Regions from separate parts of the Sedimentitalea sp. genome, predicted to be linked through region 2. Evidence: riboswitches for the same ligand, from Rfam matches in the RefSeq annotation. Region 2 holds a riboswitch; the other holds the start of a gene.
What was found. A riboswitch is a leader RNA that binds a small molecule or an ion and turns the genes downstream of it on or off. The one in region 2 is predicted to bind cobalamin.

Region 1 (4,209 bases), on a different contig from region 2:
CGTTGGCGTAGTAAAGGATCGCGCGGGGATTGTGTTCGACCTCGGCGGTCAACACTTTGAGCCATGCATCAAAATCCGCCAACATGATCGCCGCGGCGCCTTGACGTTGCAGGACTTCACCCATCTGCGTAATCCGCGCGCCCACATCGTCCAGTGAGTAGGTCGGTTCGAACACGGCAACCGGAACGCCAAGCCGCCGCAACATATCCACCGTTGCGCGTGTCGAATAGGCTCCCGCAATCACCAGATCAGGCTGCATGAGATAAATCTCTTCGGCCAGCCCGTGATTGATCACATACTGCTCGGCCTCAACTGTCATTGCAGACGCGCGTGGATCCTTGGCGAGATAGGACACTGAATAAAGCTGATCCGGCCCCGCCAGAAGCATGGCGAGCTGGTCGGTGCAGAGGTTTATCGACACCACGCGAACCGGTTGAGCCACGGCAAACCCGACCCAACCGATCAAAGCGCAGAGTGCGAAGACCCCCACTCGCATCCTCAGAACGCCGCCCGCAGCCCGACATAGGCCGTGCGGCCCCGCGTGGCATAGCCCCAGGTATCGGAATACTCTTCGTCAAACAGGTTGGTGATACGACCGGTCAATTGCACCGTGTCAGTCAGATCGTATTGTGCGGCGACGTCCACCGTCACATAATCCGGCAACTCGGCAAGTTCGTAGCTGCTGAAAAACTGAGTGTCATAGTTCCCCGCGATATAGCGCAGATCCGCAGTGACGCTGCCACGACCCTGCATGAATTGCTGAGTCGCGCCCAACCACAACTCGTGTCGCGGGCGACGGACTTCGACCGTGCCATCCGCATTCTTCGCGTGCAGATAGGTATAGCTCAACTGCAGCTCAAGCGTATCGGTGGCCTGCAGATTGCCGCTGATTTCGATACCTTGCCGGCGGCTCTTTTCGCTTTCATTGATAAAGACAGAATTGCCAGTGGTAGGGTCAAATATTGATACGATTTCATCTGTGAGATTCGCGTGGAAATAAGTGACATCCACCAGCCCGCGATCTCCCCAGAATGGGACTTCGACACCAAAATCGATGCTTTGGTTCTTTTCCGGCTTTAGACTGGTGTTGCCGACAAAACCAAAGGTATCCGCGAAGAGTTCAAAATAGGTGGGATTGACTGACCCCGTCCCGGCCGACGCATGCAACCGCACACCGCTGCCGACAAAGGTGTAGGACCCGGCCAGAATCCACAACAGGTCATCCTCAAAGACCTTGTTGTCGTCATAGCGCAGCCCTGCCTGCAGGTTCAGGCCATTGTCCAATGTTCCGCGATACTCCATCGCCACCGAATTGGTCTCGCGCTCGTATTCCGGGTTGCTCGAGGAACTGTCTTGTTCCCATTCGGCCATGATATTCAGCAGGTGATTGGTAGAGGCGACTGCATAGCCGTCCAGCCCATAGCTCAGCAGGTATTTCGCGGCTGAACGATCCGCTTTGGTGGGCGTGGCACCATTTGTGCTTTGTTCGTATTCCGACCCTTCAAAGGTCAGCCGATGCACCAATCGTCCGTCCAAGGCTTCGTATTCCGCAAACAGGCTGCCAGACCGTTCCTTGCGTTCCGAGGTCTGGTTGGGATCGTCGATCACATATTCGTCTGCCGTGCTGGCGACATAGCTTGTCGTGTCAAACGCAAACTTCTCGTTTGACGCACGCAAGGTGAATCCCAACGTCAACCGATCCGTCACGTTGTAGTCGCCGGTCAAGTTCAGGGTGGATCGCCGTGTTCCGTCAAGTTCACCGTCGCTGCCAGAAAAATCATATCCGTCGTCGTCCAGACGCGACACGCCAAAGGCCAGGCCGCCCCGGTCAGACCGGACCGAAAACCGTGCCGAGGCGGCATAGCCGTCGCCGATTTCAACCGACCCGCCGTATTCAGTGCCTGTTGCACCCCGTTTGGTGATGATGTTGACCACACCGGCCGAGGCATTGCTGCCATAGAACACGGATTGCGGCCCGCGCAGAACTTCTATCCGTTCGATATTTGCGGTGTCCAGACCGGAGAGGATATATTCGCTGTCGCCAGCAGAGAGTTGCACCCCATCAACCATGATCAGCGTGTGATTGGCCTCAGCGCCGCGGATACGGACCTGCGTGAAGTTGTTTCCCGTCCCGCTGACCGCAAGGCCGGGAACCGCGCGAAGCGCATCCTGAACCGTCAGGATACCACGATCTTCGATGTCTTGGGCGGTCAGCACCGAGGCCGATTGCCCATAGCGTCGCTCTTCGATCGGGCTGAAACCGCCGGACACTATGATCTCGTCAAGCTCATATGGTGTCTGAGCCAGCGCCGGGCCTGCAGATACGGCGGAAATGGCTACGCAAGCCATGCGGATGGTACGGGTCATTCTTTCCCCTCTCGTTCAACCGGGAAACCGGTTGCACTACGTCAATATGTCGTATGAGGGATGGTTAACCCCCGCAGACGGTGAAGCCACCACAGCGGAAGAACCGCAGCCGAAACGCCCCTCGCGTTCAGACAGGGTGATCACCTCGGCAGGTTTCCTGACTCGCGGGTCAATGCTCAGCCGGACCTTCCCATCACGCAAAGCGTAACAGTGGTGTATACCGGCTTCGCTCACCGCTCACAGTTGCGGGGGCAGTCACGGATTTGGTGCCAATGTCGGCGGCACCGCACCGTGTTCCCTATTATCCGGACAACAGGTTGCCCGGACCGAAGCATCGAAACGGTTAACGCGATTTTAATATCTTGTGAAGAGCGTAATTCAGGGAACCTGATCGGTTTGACCATGCGCATCGAAACTGGCTTTGTTTGGCTCGAACCTGGCGTCCGGTGGCGAGGTAGCCATCTTGGCGACGTCATGGCGGGTTCGAATTTACCGGAATCCGACCCGCCGGATGCCGGGAGTGACGACAAGCGGGAATGGTCTAGCCAGAAATGAACGCGGTTTCAGCAGGCGCAACAATCACTGGCTCTTTCCGAATCTTGCAGGAAGGCTATATAAGCCATGAACATTGAGACAAATTCACGAAAACCGGACCCTCTGCCGCAATGACACAAGTGCCCGTAACGCTGTCGGACAAGACGGATGACGATTCAGACACGTCAATCCTTCTTGAAACGCGCCCAAAGACCAAGCGCCCTCCGCTGTACAAGGTGCTCTTGCTGAACGACGATTATACTCCGATGGAGTTTGTCGTGCATGTGCTCGAGCGGTTTTTCGGGCTTAACCATGCGCAGGCTTTTGAAATCATGCTGACGGTGCACAAGAAAGGTGTCGCCGTTGTTGGTGTGTTCAGCCACGAAATCGCAGAAACCAAGGTAGGTCAGGTCATGGACTTTGCCCGCCGCCATCAGCACCCTTTGCAGTGCACGATGGAAAAGGAAGACTAGGCCGCATCAATGTCCGCCCGGCTGCCTCTGGCGATTGATTCAGGTGGACTTGATCTGCCTGCGACCGGCGTGGTGTCGGTCTTGCATCCGGTTGCGATGACGGATTTGTCTGCGCTGCCTGCTGACCGGATCAAAGTCGTTCAGCCGTTCAAACCGGATTTCGACCATTTCCAGTCTTTGGGGTATTCCTGCGCTGCGTTCAGCGATGCGCCATGCGGGGCCGCACTCGTATGCCTGCCTCGCGCCAAGGCGCTGGCCCGTTCCCTGATCGCAAGCGCCTGCCAGCGCAACACCGGGCCTGTCATCATCGACGGAACCAAAACCGACGGTATCGACAGCATGCTCAAAGAGTGTCGCAAGCGCGTGGATGTATTCGGACCGGTGGCCAAATCACATGGCAAACTCTTTTGGTTTGATGCCAATCCGGAGGCATTTGCAGACTGGCAAGCCAGCCCGCAAACCATCGGTGATTTTGTCACTGCACCGGGTGTGTTCTCTGCCGACGGAGTCGATCCGGCGTCGGAGCTTCTTGGGCGCGCATTGCCAGAAAAGATGGGAAAACACGTCGCCGATCTGGGCGCCGGCTGGGGGTATCTTGCGGCACAGGTTCTGACGAGGAACGGGGTAGAACGGCTGGATCTTGTTGAGGCAGATGCCATTGCCCTGGAGTGCGCCCGCCAGAATGTTTCCGACCCCCGTGCCCGATTTCATTGGGCAGATGCCACCCGTTGGGCACCAGAAGAGCGTGTCGATACAATCATCATGAATCCGCCCTTTCACATGGGCCGCACCGCCGATCCGTCGCTGGGGCGCGCCTTTGTTACGGCTGCTGCGC
Region 2 (4,209 bases):
AGGCTGGCGCGCAGCTGGGGCAGAGATCATACCGTTCTCACCTCTCGGCGATGAACCACCCGCAAAGGACGCCGATCTCGTCTGGCTGCCCGGTGGCTATCCGGAATTGCATGCCGGACGGATCGCGACGGCGAGCCAGTTTTTGCAAGGATTGCGAAGCCATGCAGAAACGCGCGCCGTTCATGGGGAATGCGGTGGCTACATGACCTTGGGCGAGGCTCTGATCGACAAGGATGGAAACCGGCACCGGATGGCGGGACTACTGGGATTGGTTACATCTTATGAGAAACGGAAATTCCATCTTGGCTATCGCAAGGCAACGCTGACCGCAGGAATGCCGGGATTTGCCGCCGGAACCGTCTTGCGCGGGCACGAATTTCACTATTCCACAATTCTGGAACAACCTGATACGCCGCTCGCCGATGTGCAGGACGCCGAGGGTGCAACCGTTGCCGAAACCGGTTCAACCCGTGGCAACGTCACGGGCACCTTCTTTCATCTGATTGCAAAGGCGACGACATGAGAGGGTTTGTGTCGTTCGTCGGGTCCGGGCCGGGCGATCCTGAATTGATGACACTCAAGGCTGTTGACCGGATGAAACACGCCGATGCCATCCTGTTTGATGACCTGTCGTCCGGGCCAATCCTGTCTCATGCAGGACCCGGAGCAGATCTGGTCGGCGTCGGAAAACGTGCGGGCCGGCCTTCGCCAAAACAGGACCACGTTAGCCGCTTACTGGTGGATTATGCCGCAGACGGTGCGCGGGTGGTGCGTCTGAAATCCGGTGATGGCGGCATGTTTGGCCGGCTGGAAGAAGAGCTCGTGGCGCTGCGGCAGGCGGGTATTCCCTATGAAATCATCCCGGGCATTCCATCGGCCTGCGCGGCGGCGGCGGCGGCGGGCATACCGCTGACACGGCGCCTGACCGCGCGGCGGGTGCAATTCGTCACTGGCCATGATGTCGCGGGGCAATTGCCTGAAGACCTGAACATGGCCGCATTGGCCGATGATCAGGCGACAACGGTTGTCTTCATGGGCAAACGTACGTTCCCAAAGTTGGCGCGGATGTTGACGGACTATGGTTTGCCCTCTGATACCCCGGCTCTGCTGGCCGAAGCGGTTGGAACCCCGGAGCAATGCCTGCATCGCGGCACCATCAGCACACTGGCGACCCGACTCGCGAAAGAAAGCGGCACAGCACCGGCGCTGATCCTCTATGGGCCGCTGGCAGAGACCTGAATGCCGGTTTTGGACTTGACGCAAGACGCTTCTGTAACTCATGAAGAGGAATACGGTGCCCAGGCTCGCAAGGTCTGGGATAATAGGGAACAGGGTGAAATTCCCGGACTGCCCCCGCAACTGTAATAGGGGAGCATGCGTTAACGTAACCACTGGCACGCCGCCGGGAAGGGACAACGCATGCGATGATCCGAAAGTCAGGAAACCTGCCGTGATGAAACCGGTCGCATCGTCGGCCATGTAATACCGCCGGGGTTGGCGGCAAGGAGATTGAAAATGCATATCGAACCCGGAGTTGTCCACGGCGCCAAAATGGTTCTGGCCTATGGCACAGCGGCTGCGGCTGCTGGTTATTCGCTAAAGCTGATTGCCGATGAGCTGAAAACCCGTTCCGTCCCATCCTTTGTGGCACGCAGCGCGCTTGCGACCGTCGCAGTGTTCATCTTTTTCGAGTTGTTGCCGCATTTCCCCGTCGGAATTTCCGAAGTGCATTTTATCCTAGGGACCACTTTGTTGCTGATCCTCGGGATTGCGCCTGCAGCCGTGGGATTGATGGCCGGGCTGGCGATACAGGGCATCTTCTTTGCTCCGTCTGATATGCCGATGTATTTCGTCAACATCACCACCCTGCTGGTGCCACTCTTTGCCATTGGCGCCCTCGCGCGCAAGGCGCTGCCGCAGAATGTGGCCTATGTCGACCTGAAATACATGGACGTGTTCAAACTGTCCGCCGCCTATCAGGGTGGTGTTGTCGCTTGGGTCGCCTTTTGGGCGTTCTACGGTCAAGGCGTTGGTGCCGAGACCTTTGCTTCGGTCACCAGCTTTGGACTGGCCTATATGATGGTTGTTCTGATCGAACCGTTGATCGATCTGGCCGTTCTGGCCGGTGCCAAATCGATGAAAGGTTTGCGTGATTCCGGGTTGGTGACAGACCGCCTGCACAACGCCGCTTAATTCGTCCGAGATTTAGGGAAAGGCCCCGTCCGGTTTCGTGACGGGGCCTTTTGTTTGCCATGCAAGAACTTTTGCTGATCGGGATCGGAACCGGAAACCCGGATCATGTTACCCGCCAGGGTGCCGAGGCCATCCGGCGCGCGGACCTGATCATGATCCCGCGCAAGGGGGCCGGAAAATCGGACCTTGCCGGTGTGCGGGAAACGATCATTGGTTCTGTTACCGAAACTCTCCCGAGCCTTGCCTATTTCTACATCCCCAAACGACGTGATGATGATGGGTATTTGCGTGGAGTAGATGCCTGGCACGATGCAATTGCCGAACGCTGGCAGGCCGCGATTGCGACCCATCCGAGCGCCAAGGTCGTCGCATTGTTGGTCTGGGGCGATCCGTCGCTTTACGACAGTTCGTTGCGCATCGCCGCGCGGCTCGCCCCCAAACCGCAAACCCACGTGATTCCCGGCATCACCGCACTGCAGGCACTCACAGCCGCACATGCGATCCCTGTGAATGAGATCGGGGCCCCTTTTACCGTAAGCACCGGTCGACAGTTGCGCGACAATGGGTGGCCGGAAGGCGTGGAAACCGCTGTAATCATGCTAGACGGCGAATGCTCTTTCGGCACGCTGGATGCCACGCAATATGACATCTGGTGGGGGGCTTATGTCGGTATGGCCGAAGAAATCCTGATTAACGGGCCACTGGATCAGGTCGCCGAGCAGATCCGAACCACACGGGCGCAGGCACGCACGGATCATGGCTGGATCATGGATATCTATTTACTGCGGCGCCGGGGTTAGCGGGCGACAGACAACAGCCCCGGCAGGTCCAGATGTGCCTCGATATGGTCGGCAAGCGCACCTAGGGTCGCCTCTACCGCCGTATCATATTCCAGCCCATCGCTCTGTGCACCAAGGTTGGCCAGAAACGCTGCGCGAAAGCCATCATGACGAAAGAGTCCGTGCAGATAGCTGCCCATGATCCGGCCATTGCCGCTGATCGCGCCTTCGTCGTCGCCATTGATACGGGCAAAGGGGCGGGCGCAATCAGGGCCCGTCGTCTGCCCAATGTGAATTTCATAACCGTCAAACATTTGCCCAGATGGCACATGTTCTGCCTGAACCCGCGTCAGCCGTTTCGCCGGTTCCATCGCCGTTGTCACATCCAACAGACCTAACCCCGGCGTTTCCCCTGCCGGCCCTTCGATACCTAGCGGATCACGTACAACCTGCCCAAGCATCTGGTAGCCGCCGCAGATGCCGAGCACATGCCCCCCTCGCCGCACATGAGCGGCAAGATCAATGTCCCAGCCTTGCGCGCGCAGAAAGGCCAGGTCGCCGCGGGTAGATTTGCTCCCCGGCAGGATTACCAGATCGGCATCTCCGGGGATCGGCTGTCCGGCTCGCAGCATGGTCAGCGTCAGCCCTGGTTCTTGTGCAAGCGGGTCAAGATCGTCGAAATTCGCGATACGCGACAGCCCCAGACAGATCACATGAAACGCGCCTTCATGCGGGGCCGAGGCGATATCCAGCGCGTCCTCGGCAGGTAGTTTCCAAGCGTCGGCAAACCACGGCAGAACGCCAAAGCCCGACCACCCGGTGCGCTGTTCGATCAGCGCATAGCCATCATCAAACAGGCTGGGGTCGCCGCGAAACTTGTTGATGAGAAAACCGGAAACCATGCTCGCATCCTGCTCTGACAGCACGGCCTGCGTGCCCACCATCTGCGCAATCACCCCGCCCCGGTCGATGTCACCAGCCAGAACAACCGGCACATCGGCGGCAACGGCAAAGCCCATATTGGCAATGTCGCCCGCACGCAGATTGACCTCGGCAGGGCTGCCTGCACCTTCGACGATGACAAGATCATGCGCTTGTTTGAGCCGCCCAAAGCTCTCGAGCACGGCCTGCATGAGTGTCGGTTTCAGCGCCGAATAATCCCGCGCCCGGACGGTCGTTCGATGCTGGCCCTGCACCACCACATGCGCGCCGACATCGGTTTCAGGCTTCAGCAAGA

Region 1: it holds a riboswitch for cobalamin, as region 2 does, so the genes downstream of both, ABJO75_RS27270 (TonB-dependent receptor) here and ABJO75_RS19130 (energy-coupling factor ABC transporter permease) in region 2, are expected to answer to the same signal.

Annotation. Positions count from the first base shown of each region.
Region 1 covers NZ_JBDWLR010000095.1:58,137-62,345, reverse strand. The annotation lists gene ABJO75_RS27275 (ABC transporter substrate-binding protein) at 1-496, opposite strand, end outside; gene ABJO75_RS27270 (TonB-dependent receptor) at 499-2,367, opposite strand; cobalamin riboswitch at 2,497-2,713, opposite strand; gene clpS (ATP-dependent Clp protease adapter ClpS) at 3,033-3,374, shown strand; gene ABJO75_RS27260 (class I SAM-dependent methyltransferase) at 3,384-4,209, shown strand, end outside.
Region 2 covers NZ_JBDWLR010000078.1:128,881-133,089, forward strand. The annotation lists gene ABJO75_RS19120 (cobyrinate a,c-diamide synthase) at 1-523, shown strand, start outside; gene cobA (uroporphyrinogen-III C-methyltransferase) at 520-1,239, shown strand; cobalamin riboswitch at 1,276-1,468, shown strand; gene ABJO75_RS19130 (energy-coupling factor ABC transporter permease) at 1,516-2,193, shown strand; gene cobF (precorrin-6A synthase (deacetylating)) at 2,253-2,993, shown strand; gene ABJO75_RS19140 (cobyric acid synthase) at 2,990-4,209, opposite strand, start outside.